One region of the Achromobacter sp. AONIH1 genome, then DNA from elsewhere that is predicted to be linked to it. Evidence: predicted binding sites of a transcription regulator. Region 1 holds the regulator's gene; each other region holds the start of a gene.
What was found. Region 1 encodes FNR, which switches genes on or off when oxygen is low (the NO sensors DNR and NnrR bind a similar motif). Its sites were predicted from a motif close to TTGATNNNNATCAA; they were not measured.
Positions count from the first base shown of each region.

Region 2: the regulator FNR is predicted to act here: its motif matches at 2,722-2,735, upstream of C2U31_RS22180 (universal stress protein).
Region 3: the regulator FNR is predicted to act here: its motif matches at 2,577-2,590, upstream of C2U31_RS07180 (universal stress protein).

Region 1 is NZ_CP026124.1:5,413,450-5,418,660, forward strand. Features, by position in the region: gene clpB (ATP-dependent chaperone ClpB) at 1-1,054, opposite strand, end outside; gene C2U31_RS24750 (gamma-glutamylcyclotransferase) at 1,194-1,667, shown strand; gene fnr (fumarate/nitrate reduction transcriptional regulator Fnr) at 1,764-2,492, shown strand; gene C2U31_RS24760 (hypothetical protein) at 2,501-3,655, shown strand; gene C2U31_RS24765 (MFS transporter) at 3,825-5,126, shown strand.
Region 2 is NZ_CP026124.1:4,830,081-4,835,291, forward strand. Features, by position in the region: gene C2U31_RS22165 (MetQ/NlpA family ABC transporter substrate-binding protein) at 1-538, shown strand, start outside; gene C2U31_RS22170 (LLM class flavin-dependent oxidoreductase) at 542-1,909, shown strand; gene C2U31_RS22175 (GntR family transcriptional regulator) at 2,015-2,701, shown strand; gene C2U31_RS22180 (universal stress protein) at 2,865-3,311, shown strand; gene C2U31_RS22185 (LysR family transcriptional regulator) at 3,385-4,260, opposite strand; gene C2U31_RS22190 (MFS transporter) at 4,420-5,211, shown strand, end outside.
Region 3 is NZ_CP026124.1:1,554,109-1,559,319, forward strand. Features, by position in the region: gene metW (methionine biosynthesis protein MetW) at 1-159, shown strand, start outside; gene C2U31_RS07175 (muropeptide transporter) at 285-1,574, shown strand; gene C2U31_RS07180 (universal stress protein) at 1,598-2,467, opposite strand; gene C2U31_RS07185 (trimeric intracellular cation channel family protein) at 2,690-3,328, shown strand; gene C2U31_RS07190 (GntR family transcriptional regulator) at 3,443-4,144, shown strand; gene C2U31_RS07195 (LamB/YcsF family protein) at 4,209-4,973, opposite strand; gene C2U31_RS07200 (biotin-dependent carboxyltransferase family protein) at 5,024-5,211, opposite strand, start outside.

The sequences.
Region 1 (5,211 bases):
GGCCGCGCAGGATGGCGATGGTCGATTCCACGTCGGGTTCGTCGACCAGCACCTTCTGGAAGCGGCGCTCCAGCGCGGCGTCCTTCTCGATGTACTTGCGGTATTCGTCCAGCGTGGTCGCGCCGATGCAATGCAGCTCGCCGCGCGCCAGCGCGGGCTTGAGCATGTTGCCGGCGTCCATCGCGCCCTCGGCCTTGCCGGCGCCGACCATGGTGTGCAACTCGTCGATGAAAACGATGTTGCTGCCATCGTCCTGCGCCAGTTCCTTCAGCACGGCTTTCAGGCGCTCTTCGAATTCGCCTCGGAACTTGGCGCCGGCCAGCAGCGCGGCCAGGTCCAGCGACAGCACGCGCTTGCCGCGCAGCGTCTCGGGCACTTCGTCGTTGACGATGCGCTGCGCCAGGCCTTCGACGATGGCGGTCTTGCCGACGCCGGGTTCGCCGATCAGCACGGGATTGTTCTTGGTGCGGCGCTGCAGGATCTGGATGGTGCGGCGGATCTCGTCGTCGCGACCGATCACCGGATCGAGCTTGCCCTGGCGGGCGCGCTCGGTCAGGTCCATCGTGTACTTGGACAGGGCCTCGCGGTTGGACTCGCCCTCTGCGGCGGACACCGACTCGCCGCCGCGCACGGCGTCGATGGCGGCTTCCAGCGCCTTCTTCTGCAGGCCGGCTTCCTGCAGGATGCGGCCGGCCGGGCCTTTGTCGTCGGCCAGCGCCAGCAGGAACAACTCGCTGGCGATGTAGGTGTCGCCCCGGCGCGCGGCTTCCTTGTCGGTGCGCGTCAGCACGCCCTGCAGCTCGCGGCCGACCTGGACGTTGTCATCGCCCTGCACCTGAGGCAGGGACTTGAGCGCCTGCTCGATGGCCGGCTGCAACCGGTTCACGGCGACGCCGGCGCGCGCCAGCAGGCTGCCGGCCCCGCTGTCGGGATCGGACAGCAGCGCGGACAGCACATGTATGGGCTCAATGTAGGGATGATCGTTGCGGGCGGCCAGGCTCTGGGCGTCCGCCAATGCCTGTTGGAACTTGGTGGTAAGTTTGTCGAATCGCATAGTGGTCGTTTGGCTTGTTGAGGAGCCTGACCGATGCATCGCCGGCTGGCTCGATGACCTGAATATGCGGCCGGGACGGGGAATTTCAATACCCTGCCGGCCTTGCGGACTCTATCGACGTGCGGCAACCTGAGGAATCATGAGCATATACGTTTTTGTCTACGGCACGCTACGCGCGGGCGAGATCAACGACCTGGAGCGGACCGCCTCCGACCGTGGACTGCCGGCGGTACGGCGGGTCGGCGCGGCCAGCGTGCCGGGCCGGCTGGTCGACTTCGGCGCCTGGCCCGGCCTGATTCCCGTGGCTGACGGGCGTCGCGTCCTAGGAGATATCTATCAGGTCGAGCCGGCCCATATCCAATTGATGGACGAGATCGAGGACTACCATCCCGGCCGGCCCGGCTGCTTCCTGCGCCGCGACGTGCTGGCGCGCCTCGCGCAGCCGGGCCCGGACGGCGCGGAGCTGCCCTGTCAGTACTACCCGATAGATCCCGCGCGGCGTGGCGCCGCCAGCGACATCGCGGCCGTCGATCACGTCACGGACTGGGTCGTTTACCGCCACGCGGGGAACGCTCGCGCGGCGTCCCTGTCCAAGGACGCCGCGAGCGCGTAAGACACCCGTAGTAACAACGGACTACAATACCAATTGTCATCACGCTTCATGCCCGCATCGGCTACCCGCCGCTCGACGGGCGCTATAGAGGTCAATATGCAAAAAAGGGTCCCCGTAGCCCCAGATGCCGCCCATTGCTCCACGTGTATGCTGGGACACGTGTGCGTGCCCGTGGGCATGGCAGCCGCCGAAGTAGAAAAGCTGGACGAACTGGTGAAGGAACGCGTGCGCCTTGAAAAGGGCAAGACGCTGTACTCGCTGGATCACCCCCTCGATGCGGTCTATGGCGTGCGCTTCGGCAGCCTGAAGACGCAGCTCGAAGACGCGACTGGCCAGATCCAGATCACCGGTTTCCACCTGCCCGGCGAGATCGTCGGCATGGACGGCATGCTCGAGGGCAAGCACGTGTCGGCCGCCGTCGCGCTGGAAGACTCCGAAGTCTGCGTCATTCGCCTGAATGAAGTCGACCGCGTCGCCACCCACCTGCCCTCGCTGCAGCAGCAGTTCCGCCGTCTGATGAGCCGCGAGATCACGCGTTCGCACCAGATGCTGGCCTCGCTGGGTTCGATGCGTTCCGAGCAGCGCCTGGCGGCGTTCCTGTTGAACCTGTCGCAGCGCTACGCCTCGCTGGGCTATTCGTCCACCGAGTTCGTGCTGCGCATGAGCCGCGAGGAAATCGGCAACTACCTGGGCCTGACGCTGGAAACGGTAAGCCGGCTGTTCTCGCGCTTCGCGCGCGATGGGCTGATCCGCATCAACCAGCGCGAAGTCCGCATCCTCGACCAGCCTGCGCTCAAGCAGCTGCTGGGCCAAGAAAGCTGCTGAAGCCGCCCATGCGCCGCGCGCGCGCCTTCCTGCCGGCCGCCAGCCTGATGCTGGCGGCGTTGATGGCCCCGCTGGCGGCCGCCGCGCAGACGCCCCTGCCCGATCCCTACGACTACGACGAAGCCACGCCCGCGCCCAAGCCGGCCAAGCCGGCGCGCTGGCAGACCGTCGAGCTGGGCAAGCCGGGCCATCGCTACAAGATCCCGGTCTACGCCAACCGTCCGCTGGGCAAGGGCGAACTGGCCGACATCAAGCAGGTGGTGGTGGTGATCCACGGCGTCAAGCGCGACGCCGACCGCTATTACGAATACGTGGCCGACCTGCTGGAACGCAATCCGGAGCGCGCGCGCGACACGCTGGTGCTGGCGCCGCGTTTTTCCGGTTCCATCGATTCCGGTTTCGCCGGCATGGCGGCGTGGCGCAAGGCCAGCTGGGAAGAAGGCGAGGACAGCGTGCAGGCCGCCGGCCGGCCGGCGCCGGTCAGCTCGTTCCAGGTTCTGGATGACCTGCTGCGCAGCCTGGACGACCGCCAGCGCCTGCCCGCGCTGGCCGGCATCGTGCTGGCCGGCCATTCCGGCGGCGCGCAGCTGGTGCAACGCTACGCCGTGCTGAACAACGTCGACGGCCCGCTGCGCCGCGACGGGCTGGCGCTGCGCTACGTGATCGCCAATCCCTCTTCCTACCTGTACCTGACCAACGAGCGGCCACGCCCGGACGGCAAGGGCTACGCGCCCTACGAACGCGGCATCTGCCCCACCTACAACCAGTACAAGTACGGCACCGACAAGCTGCCCGCCTACGCGCGCGGCCAGGAGGAATCCCGGCTGTTCGTGCGCTACGCGGCGCGCGACGTCACCTACCTGCTAGGCGGCGCCGACAACAACCCCGAGCACCGGCTGCTGGACAAGACCTGCGGCGCCGAAGCCCAGGGCTCCACGCGACTGGCGCGCGGCACCGCCTACCTGCAATACGAGTTCCTGCTCGCGTCGCGCGGCGGCAAGCCGGTCACGCTGCACCGCGCCGGCTACGAAGTGCGCGGCGTGGGCCACGACGGCAAGAACATGTTCGGCTCGGAATGCGGCGCCCAGGCCCTGCTGGGCGAAGGCGCGCGCGGGACGGACAAGGCCGCGCCCTGCGAGCCGATCAAGCCGCGCGGCAAGTAGCGCCCGCCAGGCACCGTCCAGGGCGCCCTCCAATCATGACAGCAAGCTGAACGATGGCGCGGCGGCGCGTGCAATTTCGCGCGGCCGGGAGCAATATAGGGACATGCTGGCGGCGGCGCGCTTGCGGCCGCGCCGGCGTTTCCCATTCCGGCAAGCAGCAAGGACCGCCATGACGCACACGCATCTGGATGTCGCCGACGCGAAGCGCCGCATCAAGGCCATTTTCGTCGGCTCCATGGGCAACCTGGTCGAGTGGTACGACTTCTACGCCTACACCGCCTTCGCGCTGTACTTCGCCCCCGCCTTCTTCCCCTCGCACGATCCCGTCGTCCAGCAGCTCAATGCCGCCACGCTGTTCGCGGCCGGCTTCATCGTGCGGCCGCTGGGCGGCTGGCTGTTCGGGCATATCGCGGACCGGCACGGCCGGCGGCTGTCGCTGATGGTGTCGGTGGGCATGATGTGCGTGGGCTCGCTGATCATCGCACTCACGCCCACCTACGCCTCCATCGGCCTGGCCGCGCCGGCGCTGCTGGCGCTGGCGCGCGTGATCGAGGGGCTGAGCCTGGGCGGGGAATATGGCGCCAGCGCCACCTACCTGACCGAGATCGCCGACGCCGAGCACCGCGGCTTCTATTCCAGCTTCCAGTATGTGACGCTGATCGGCGGCCAGCTCAGCGCGATCCTGGTGCTGTTGCTGCTGCAGAACGTGTTCCTGACTCACCAGCAGCTGGTGGATTGGGGCTGGCGCATCCCCTTCGTGATCGGCGCGCTGCTTGCCATCGTGACCGCCTTCATGCGGCGCGACATGCCCGAGACCGACTCCTACAAGGCCGCCAGCAAGACCCAGCCGCGCACCAGTTCGCTGCGCGGCCTGCTGAAGTACCCGCGCGAGGTGGCCATCGTGGTGGGCCTGACGGCGGGCGGCACGGCGGCCTTCTACACCTTCACCACCTACATGCAGACCTTCGTCCGGCAGACGGCGGGGTTCTCTGACATCGTCACCACCTATGTGATCGCCGCCTCGCTGATCTTCGCGCTGATCCTGCAGCCGCTGTATGGCGCGCTGTCCGACCGCATCGGGCGCAAGCCCTTGCTGGTGTTCTTCGGCGTCGCGGGCGCGCTGCTGACCGTGCCCATCCTGTACACGCTGGCGCAGACGCGCTCGCCCTTCATCGCCTTCCTGCTGATCTGCGGCGCCTGGGTCTTCACGGCCGGCTACACCTCGATCAACGCCGTGGTGAAGGCCGAGCTGTTCCCGACCAACATCCGCGCCACCGGCGTGGCCGTGCCGTATGCGGTGACCGTGTCGATCTTCGGCGGCACGGCGCCCGCCATCGCCCTGTGGTTCAAGCAGCAGGGGCATGAGCAATGGTTCTATTACTACCTGGCCGGCGTGATCTTCCTGTCGCTGCTGGTGTACGCGACCATGCGCGACACGCGCCGCGAATCGGCCATGCACCGACATGAATAGCGACAGCGGGCGCAAGCGGGCCTGACGCGGGCGGCCCGCCGCAATAGGCCCGCGCCGGCCACGCGCCACACGCCGGCATGCGCCG
Region 2 (5,211 bases), 580 kb from region 1:
CGCCGCCAAGGGCTACAAGCTGGTGCCGGTGGCGCTGGGCTACACGTCGCGGATGGCGATCTATTCCAAGAAGCACCGCGCGCTGGCCGAGCTGCCCGACGGCGCCGCCATCGCCTACCCCAATGATCCGGTCAACACCGGCCACGCCCTGCTGATCCTGCAGGAAGCCGGCCTCATCACGCTCAAGCCGGACGTGGGCACCAAGGCCACGCTGCGCGACGTCACGGCCAATCCGCGCAAGCTGCGCTTTCGCGAGCTGGAAGGCAGCATCGTGGCGCGCGCGCTGGACGACGTGGACGCGGCCGTCATCTATCCGGGCTTCGTCGCGGTGGCCGGCGTCAATCCGGAATCGGCGCTCTACGCCGAGAAGGACAGCTCGCGCTATGCCATCCGCTGGGTCACGCGGCCGGAAAACGCCCAGGACCCGCGCCTGCTGAAGTTCATCGCCATCTATCAGGGCTCGGAGGAAGTGCGCGCCACGCTGCGCCGCCTGTACCACGACCTGATCGCCTTCCCCTGGCTGGAACAGGCGGGCTGAGACATGGGCAAGCAGATCCGGCTCAATGCCTTCGACATGAACACCGTCGGGCACATCGCCCACGGCTACTGGGCGCATCCGCGCGACCAGTCGCGCAACTACCGCGACCTGGACTACTGGGTCGAGCTGGCCGGCATCCTGGAGCGCGGCAAGTTCGACGGCCTGTTCCTGGCCGACACGCTGGGCATGGTGGACGGGCTGGAAAGCGATCCCGGCATCACGCTGCGCGAGGCGGTGCAGGCGCCGATGAACGATCCGCTGCTGCTGGTGTCGGCGATGGCCCACGCCACGCGCCACCTGGGCTTCGGCGTCACCGCCAATCTCAGCCACGCCTATCCTTATGTATTCGCGCGCAGCATGTCCACGCTGGACCACCTGACGCGCGGACGCATCGGCTGGAACATCGTCACCGGCCACCAGGCCAGCGCCGCGCGCGCCCTGGGCCAGGAGCTGGCCGCGCACGACGACCGCTACGCCATCGCCGACGATTTCATGGAAGCCGTCTACAAGCTGTGGGAAGGCAGCTGGGACGACGATGCGGTGCGCGTGGACCGTGAGCGGCGCATCTTCGCCGACCCCGCCGGGATCCGCGTGCAGCGGCACGCCGGGCCGTACTACCGCTATGAGGGCGCGCACCTGTCCGAACCCTCGCCGCAGCGCACGCCGGTGCTGTATCAGGCCGGCGCCTCCAGCCGGGGCCAGCGCTTCGCCGCCGCGCACGCCGAATGCGTGTTCCTGACCGGCGCGCAGCCGGCGGTGCGTGACATCGTCGCCGCGCTGCGCAAACAGGTCCAGGACGCCGGCCGCCGGCGCGAGGACATCCAGGTCTACGCCATGGCCACCGTCATCGTCGGCGAAACCGACGCCCAGGCCTGGGAAAAGCACGCCGAATACGCGCGCTACGCCAATCCCATGGCGGCGCTGGCGCATTACGGCAGCCAGGTCCACATCGATTTCTCGCGCTACGGCCTGGACGAGCCGATCCAGGCACAGGCCACGCAGGGCATCCAGACCCTGCTGGACTCGATCACCACGCGCAGCGCGCAGACCTGGACCGTGCGCAAGCTGCTGGCGCAGATGCAGAACGGCTACCGGCTGCCGCCCATCGTAGGCAGCCCGCAGACCGTGGCCGACGCGCTGGCGGGCTGGATGCGCGAGACCGACATCGACGGCTTCAACCTCACCCGCCTGGTCGCGCATGAAAGCCTGCGCGACTTCGTTGACCTGGTGGTGCCCGAGCTGCAATCGCGCGGCATCTACAAGGAAGACTACGCGCCCGGCACGCTGCGCGAAAAGCTGTTCAGCGCGGGCGCCGCGCGGCTGCCGGCCTCGCATCCGGCCGCCAGCCACCGGCCCGGTCGCGCCGGTTGAAGCCGGGCGCGCCGGTCGCGCGGACGCGGACATGAGAGCCGAAAAACGGAGTTTGATAGACTGGCGGCCCCACGCCCGCACCCGCCGGCCCGCAGGCCGCCGCCCATGACCCAGCACGCCACCCCAGACCCCAGCGCCGACGACATCGCCAAGGATGTCGCGGCCGCCATCGTCGCGCACCGTCTGCCGCCAGGCACCCGCCTGCGCGAGGAGGCGCTGGGCCGGGCCTACCAGGTCAGCCGCACCAAGATCCGCGCCGCGCTGCTGATGCTGTCCAAGGACAAGCTGATCAATATCGTGCCGGACAAGGGCGCCTTCGTCAGCAAGCCCAGCGCCGACGAGGCGCGCGAGGTCTATGCCGTGCGCCGCATCCTGGAAACCGCGCTGGCGCGCGAGTTCACGGCCCGCGCCCGCCCGGCCGACTTCCGCCGCATCGAGGCCCACCTGGCCCGGGAACGCCAGGCGCTGGAGAGTGGCGACGCGCAGGCGCGCAACCGCCTGCTGGGCGACTTCCACCTGCTGCTCGCCGAGATCGTCGGCAACCAGGTGCTCACCGACATGCTGCGCGAGCTGCTGGCGCGCAGCGCCGTCATCACCGCGCTGTACCAGAGCACGCACGACGCCGGCTGTTCCTCGCGCGAGCACCGTGCCTTCATCCAGGCCGCGCGCAAGGGCGACGCCGACGCCGCCAGCGCCCTGATGGACGAACACCTGCGCCATGTGCTGGACGCCCTGGATTTCCAGGCCGGCGCGCAAGGCGACGCCGACCTGGTCACCGCGCTGTTGCGCTGACGCGCCGTCCCCTCGTCCGCTTGATCCAGCGCAAGGCGCGGCGCCGGCAAGCCGATACAGTGTTACATGCAGCCGGCGTCCGCCGGATGCCGCGTCAGGCGCCCCGCGCGGGCGGCCAGCGCCGCGCGCCCGCAACAACCACACGCATGCCGGGAGACGCTTCATGTACAAACACATCCTGATCCCCACCGACGGTTCCGCCCTGTCCAATGAGGCGCTGGTCCGCAGCCTGCAACTGGCCAAGACCTTCGGCGCCGCCGTCACGATCCTGACGGTGGAAGAACCGTTCCATGTGTTCTCGATGGGCTCGGCCCAGCTGGCCGCCAGCCTGAACGACTACCAGGACCAGATCCGCGCCCAGGCCGAACGGCTGCTGAACGATGCCGCCGCCCAGGCGCGCGAGCTGGGCCTGTCCTGCGAGACCTTGCGGGTTTCGCACGAAGACCCGTATCAGGCCATCATCGACGCCGCCGCCAAGCGCGGCTGCGACCTGATCGCCATGGCCTCGCACGGCCGCCGTGGCATGGCCGCCGTGGTACTGGGCAGCCAGACCCAGAAGGTGCTGACGCACTCGACCACGCCGGTGCTGGTGTATCGCAAGCCGTCCTGATGTGCGCGTCGCGCGGCGGCCATGCGCCGTCCGCGTGGCCAGGCGCGCGTCCGGCGTCGGGCGCAGGCTGCCGCTAGCCGCCGGCGCGCAGCAGCTGTTCCATACGCCCCAGGATCCAGCTGGCGGCGGCGCCGGGCTCGGCGCCCTGCAGCCATAGCGCCCGCACCGACAGCGGCGGCAAGGCAAGGCCCGCGCAGGGCACGCTCGCGAGCTGGTCGCGGTAGACCTCGTATTCGGCGATGTTCAGCGGCAGGATGGCCCAGCCCAGGCCATCCACGGCCATGCTCGCGATGCTGTAGGAGCTGTCGGCGCGCCAGACCATCGGGCTCAGCACCCGCTCGTCCACGCCCTCCATCTTCATCACCAGCTGCCGATGCCGGGCCAGGTCGGCGCGCGTGGCTCGCGCCAGGCCGGCCAGCGGATGCGAGCGCGACACGAACACGCCCTGGGCCACGCGGCCCAGATACCGCTCGGCGAAAGCGGGACCCGGATCGCCCCGGTCGAGATGGCAGCCCAGGCTGGCGCGGCCGGCCGCCACGTAGTCGGCGACCTCGGTCGCCGTGCCGTTGAGCTGGGTCAGTTCCAGCGCCGGAAAGCGTTCGGCGATTTCCTTGGCCAGATCGGCCAGCACCAGCGAAGGCAGCGCCTCGTCCAGCGCCACCGACAGGCGCGCCTCCTGGCCCGAGGCGAAGGACAGCGCACGTTGCTGCAAACCATCGGCCTGCCGCAACAGTTCCAGCGCTTCCTGCAGCAGCACTTCGCCGGCCGGCGTCAGCGTGGCATTGCGGCGCGAACGATCGAACAGTTCCACGCCCAGGTCGGCCTCCAGCAGGCCCACCGCCGTGCTGACGGCGGATTGCGCCTTGCCCAGCTGGCGCGCGGCCGCCGAGAACGAACCTTGGGCGGCCGCGGCGGCGAAATGCCTGAGCTGTTCCAACGTCCAGTTCATGATTCGCCCTATCCATCCATTAAGTAGATGGATTCTAACTTTTTTCAATCAAATGGAAGATCGATAATCCGAGCCCGGAACCCGGCCCTCGCGGCCTGCCCGGCGGCGTCCGCCGCTGGCGATCCCAGGTTCCATCAGGTAGATACAAGGAGCAGGACCATGCAGCGCACCCCGACCAACGCCGCCGTGGCCGCACCCGGCCGCTGGCTGGTGCTGGCCATCGTCTCCAGCGCATTGCTGCTGATCGTGATCGACATGACGGTGCTGTACACGGCATTGCCGCGGCTCACTCACGACCTGGGCGTGTCGGCCTCGGCCAAGCTGTGGATCGTCAACATCTATGCCCTGGTCGTGTCCGGCCTGTTGCCGGGCATGGGCACGCTAGGCGACCGGCTCGGCCACAAGCGCCTGTTCATGGCCGGCCTGGCGGTCTTCGGCCTGGCCTCGCTGGCCGCCGCCTACTCGCCCTCCGCCGGCTGGCTGATCGCGGCGCGCACGCTGTTGGCGGTGGGCGCGGCGATGATGATGCCCGCCACGCTGTCCATCCTGCGACTCACCTTCACCGACGAGCGCGAGCGCGCCATCGCCATCGGCGTCTGGGCCTCGGTGGCGTCCGGCGGCGCGGCGTTCGGCCCCGTCCTGGGCGGCGTGCTGCTGGAGCATTTCTGGTGGGGCTCGGTGTTCCTCATCAATCTGCCCATCGTGCTGCTGGCGCTGCCGCTGGCCTGGCGGCTGGTGCCGGCCAGCCGGCCCGACCGCAGCCGGCCCTGGGACCTGGTGGGATCGTTGCAGATCATGGCCGGCCTGATCCTGTGCGCCTATGCGCTCAAGCAGCTGGGCATGGCCTCGCCGTCCTGGCTGCATGCCGGCCTGGCCTGCGCGGCGGGCGTGGCGATGCTGGTGGTGTTCGCGCGGCGCCAGCGCGCGCGGCCCTATCCGTTGATCGACTTC
Region 3 (5,211 bases), 2.8 Mb from region 1:
CCCAACATCCACCTGTGCACGCTGCGCGATTTCGAGCAGCTGGCCGGCGAGCTGGGCCTGCGCATCCTGGAACGCGCCACCTTCAACGAGGCGCGTGAAGTGAAGCTGATGCCCAGCTGGCGCAGCACGCTGGCGGTCTACCGCTTCGCGGCGGACTAGGCGCGTCCTCGCGGGCGGCCCGCCACGCACGGAACAGCCGGCGCCGGATCCGTTACTGACGGACTGACGCCGCCGCCCGCCACGCCCTACAATTGCGGCACGCCGAGAGCGCGTGCCTGTTGTCCATGCACGGCGCGCGGCGCGGCCAGTTCCAGGAGATTGCCATTACCGCCGCAGCCAATGTCTACGCCAGTCCCCGAGTCGCGCCCCTGCTGGTGCTGGGCTTTGCCAGCGGACTGCCGCTGGCGCTGACCAGCGGCACCCTGCAGGCCTGGGCCACGGTGGAGAACGTGCCGCTGCAGCAGATCGGCTTCCTGACCCTGGTCGGCACCGCCTATACCCTCAAATTCCTCTGGGCGCCGCTGGTGGACCGCTATGCGCCGCCGCTGCTGGGCCGCCGGCGCGGCTGGATGCTGCTGACGCAGGTGCTGCTGGCGCTGGGCATCATGGCGATGGGTCTGCTGTCGCCGTCGTCGGCGCTGCTGCCGCTGGCCCTGCTGGCCGTGACCGTGGCCTTTTTGTCGGCCACCCAGGACATCGCCTTCGACGCCTATTGCACTGACGTGCTGCGCAAGGACGAGCGCGGCGCGGGCGCGGCCATCAAGGTCATGGGCTACCGGCTGGCCATGATCGTGTCCGGCGGGCTGGCGCTGATCCTGGCGGACCAGTGGCTGGGCTGGGGCTATACCTACATGCTGATGGGCGCGTTGATGCTGGCCTGCGCGCTGGCCACCTTGTGGGCGCCCGAGCCCGAGGTGCTGGCGCCGCCGCCGCGCAGCCTGCGCCAGGCGGTGGCCGAGCCGCTGCGCGAGTTCTTCACGCGGCGCGGCGCGCTGGCCGTGCTGCTGCTGATCGTGCTGTACAAGCTGGGCGACGCGTTCGCCGGCGCGCTGTCCACCACCTTCCTGCTGCGCGGCGTGGGCTATTCGCCGACCGAGGTCGGCACGGTCAACAAGATCATGGGCATCGCCGCCACGGTGGTGGGCGCGCTGGCCGGCGGCATGCTGATGGCGCGCTGGACGCTGTACCGCTCGCTGATGGTCTTCGGCCTGTTGCAGGCCGTGTCGAACCTGGCGTACTGGCTGATCGCCGTCAGCCCGCGCAGCCTGTGGCTCATGGCCGCCGGCGTGGGCCTGGAGAACCTGTGCGGCGGGCTGGGCACCGCCGCCTTCGTGGGCCTGCTGATGGCGCTGTGTCGCCAGCGCTTCTCGGCGACGCAGTTCGCGCTGCTGTCGGCCTTGTCGGCGGTGGGGCGCACCTATCTGGCCGGACCGCTCACGCCGCCGCTGGTTGAGCTGTTCGGCTGGCCGGGCTTCTTCCTGATCACCGTGCTGATCGCCGTGCCCGGCCTGGTGCTGCTGTACCTGCTGCGCGATCGCATCGAGGACATGGTCAGGGGCGGCGACAGCCAATGATCGGGCCGTCGCCGGCGGTGGACCTATTCCCCGGCGGTCAGGCGCACGATCAGCACATCGCTGGGCAGCGACTCCAGCAGTCGTTCGGCCACGCTGCCGATGGCGGTGCGCAGGATGCCGGTGCGGCCGTGCGTGCCGGTGACCACCAGGTCTGAGCGGTGGTTGAACGAATACTCCGATAGCACCGTCTCCGGCTGGCCGCATTCGAGCACCACCTTGGGCCTGGCGCGCTCGGCCAGTTCGGGCGTTTCGGCCAGGAATTCCTTGGAATTCTGTTCCGCCGCCTTGTAGAAATTGCGCGTCACGGCTTCGTCAGGCACGTTCTTGCCCTGGAAGGGCACGTCGTAGGCATGAAACAGCGTCAGGTCCGCCTTGGGCACCAGATACAGGGCGGCGCGCAGCGCCTGCCGCGAGCCGGCCGAGAAGTCGGTGGCCACGAGCACGTCGCGGTAGGGCCGGCGCGGGCGGTTCTTGACGACCAGCACGGGCTGGCGGGCCTGGCGCGCCAGCTTCTCGACCGTGGTGCCCAGCAGCAGCCGGCCCAGGGTCTCGTCGCGCGCTGTGCCGGTGACGATCAGCGAGCAGCCATAGGCGTCGGCGGTTTCCAGGATGCGGGCCAGCGGGTCGCCCGAGACCACCACCACTTCGGTGGAGACGCCCGAAGCCGCCAGGTCCTCGGCCAGTTCGCGTTCGGCCAGCGCCTTGTGATCGGCCGACAGGCGCCGCCAGACGGGGGTGGTCAGCCTGGCGGTGCCGCCGTGCGATTCCATGACGTGCAGCACGATCAGCTGGGTGCCGCGTTCCTTGGCCAACTGCAGCGCCCGGTCCAGCGCGCGGTCGCCCCGCGCGCTCAGGTCCGTGGCCAGAAGAATGGGGCCGGTTTGCTTGGACATAGGTTTTCTCCCGTATTGGGGCCGGGGCAGCGGATCCCGCATCCGCGGTCCGGCCTGTGCCGCCCTCGCGGGCACGCCTTCATTGTCCCGCCGTCCGCCCCGGCCAGGCTTGACCCAGGTCAACGTGTGGACGGCCGCCGACGGATCCGGCCGCTGCGATCCGGTTCCTGGCCGGCGTGCCGGCTCAATACAATGGGAGCCTCGATTTCCTCGGCCCGTTCCATGTTTTTCGATATTTCACCCGTCCTGCTGCATACGCTGTACCTGGTGGCCATCGTGGCGGAAGCCATGACGGCGGCGCTGTCCGCCGGCCGCCGCGACATGGACTGGATGGGGGTCTGCATCATCGCCTGCGTCACCGCGCTGGGCGGCGGTTCGCTGCGCGATGTGCTGCTGGGCCACTACCCGCTGACCTGGGTGATCCATCCCGAATATTTGTGGATGACCGCCGGGGCGGCGCTGCTGACGGCCCTGATCGCCCCGGTGATGCGGCGCCTGCGCAGCCTGTTCCTGCTGGCCGACGCGCTGGGCCTGGTGGCGTTCACGGTGATCGGCTGCCAGGTGGCGCAGTTGATGCAGTTGCCGGTGACCGTGGTGATCATCAGCGGCATGATCACCGGCTGCGCCGGCGGGGTGCTGCGCGATGTGCTGTGCAACGAAGTGCCGCTGCTGTTCCGCAAGGAACTCTATGCCAGCGTGTCGGTGGTGACGGGCGCTCTGTACCTGGGCGCGCAGGCGCTCGGGCTGAACGCGAATGCCGCCGTGCTGATCGCCCTGCCCGTGGGATTGGCGCTGCGGCTGCTGGCGCTGCGCTTCAACTGGCAGATGCCCAAGTTCGTGTACCGCGACGATTGGGATTGATCCCGTTCCGGAATGTGTCCATGCTCTGCAACAATTTTCCTATTTGTGTTTCAATAAATTTCGAGTATCTTCTCGCATCTCACACACGCATCACGCAGTAACAAGGGGAGCCGATTGGACGTCAAAGCGCCCGCCACGATTCCGTATTTCCTACAGGAACAGATTCGTGAACTGATAGTGGACGGCACTATCAGGCCCGGGCAGCCCTTGCGGGAACAGGAACTGGAGCAGCGTTTCGGCACCAGCCGCAGCCCCATCCGGGAAGCGTTGCGGTTGCTGGAGTTGAGCGGCCTGGTGACGCATGTGCAGCGCAAGGGATTCCGGGTAACGCTCTATTCCGAAACACAGATACGCCATCTCTATCTGCTGCGCGCGGAGCTGGAGGCCTATTGCATCCGCCAGGTCGCCGAGATGGACGATCTGGCGCCGCTGGTGGCCGAACTGCGCGATTACGAAGAGGTCGTCGCCACCGCCCTGACGCGGCGCGACGTGCGCGCCTACATCGGCGGCCTGCGCGAGTTCTATCTGGCCGGGGCCCGCCATACCGGCAACGCGCCGCTGGCCAGCACGCTGGCCAAGCTGTACGAGCAGGTCGAGCCGCTGCGCTACCTGCTGGCGCGCCAGTCGATGGAGCGGGGCGGCATCCACGGCTATACCTCGGGCATCATCGAGGCCCTGGACGGGCGTGATTTCGAGCGCGCGGCCGAGCTGACGCGCGGCTATGTGCAGGATGTGCTGCCCGGGATCCTGCAGGCCTACCGCCGTGCCTCGGAACAGGATGCCGAGGAACAGGCGCCGCGGCTGCGGCGGGCCTGACCCGGCTCCGCGCCGCCCCTGAACCGGCCGGACCTGCCCGCGGCAGGTTCCGATCGCGGGTAGCTCAGGCGCGCGGCACGCGCACTTCGATGCCGGCGTCTTCCAGCGCCTGCCGGATGCCGCTGGCGAACACCAGCGCGTTGGGCTGGTCGCCATGGATGCAGAGCGTGTCCGCCTGCACCGCCACGTCCTTGCCGTCCACCGAGCGCACCTTGCCCTCGCGCACCATGCGCACCACCTGCGCCACGGCCAGATCCACGTCCTCGATCATGGCGCCAGGCTTGCCACGCGGCGTGAGCGAGCCGTCGTCCTGGTAGCTGCGGTCGGCGAAGACCTCGTTGGCGGCGGCCAGGCCGATCTCGCGCGCCACGCTCACCAGCCGGCTGCCCGCCAGCCCGTACAGTACCAGCGTGCCGTCCACGTCCTTGACCGCCTGGCAGATGGCCCGCGACAGGCCTTCATCCTTGGCCGCCATGTTGTACAGCGCGCCGTGCGCCTTCACGTGGTGCAGGCGCGCGCCCTGCGAGGCGGCCACGCCCGCCAGCGCGCCGAGCTGGTAGACCACCAGGTCGTAGGCTTCCTGCGGACTGGTCGGGATGACGCGGCGGCCGAAGCCGGACAGATCCTGCAGGCCGGGATGCGCGCCCAGCGCCACGCCCTGGGCCAGGGCGGCGGCCACGGTCTTGCGCATGGTGGCGGGGTCGCCGCCGTGGAAACCGCAGGCGATGTTGGCCGAGCTGACATAGCGCAGCACGGCGGCGTCGTTGCCCATCACCCAGGCGCCGTAGCTTTCGCCCATGTCGCAGTTCAAGTCGATGCTGGGATTCATAGTGGTCTTCCTGGTCCGGAGTGGGGTGGCGCCCGGAGGCGTCGATCGTGTCAGAGCAGCGTGCGCATCGGCGCCAGCGCGTCCCGCAGCTGGGCGAAGGCGCGCTCGCGCTCGACGTCCAGGCGCTGCGCCTCGTCCAGCTCGATCTGCTGGAAACGCAGCTCCTGGCCGGGCAGCGATTGCGCCAGCGCGGGCAGGTCCACCGAGGCGATCTGCGCGATCTTGGGGTAGCCGCCGG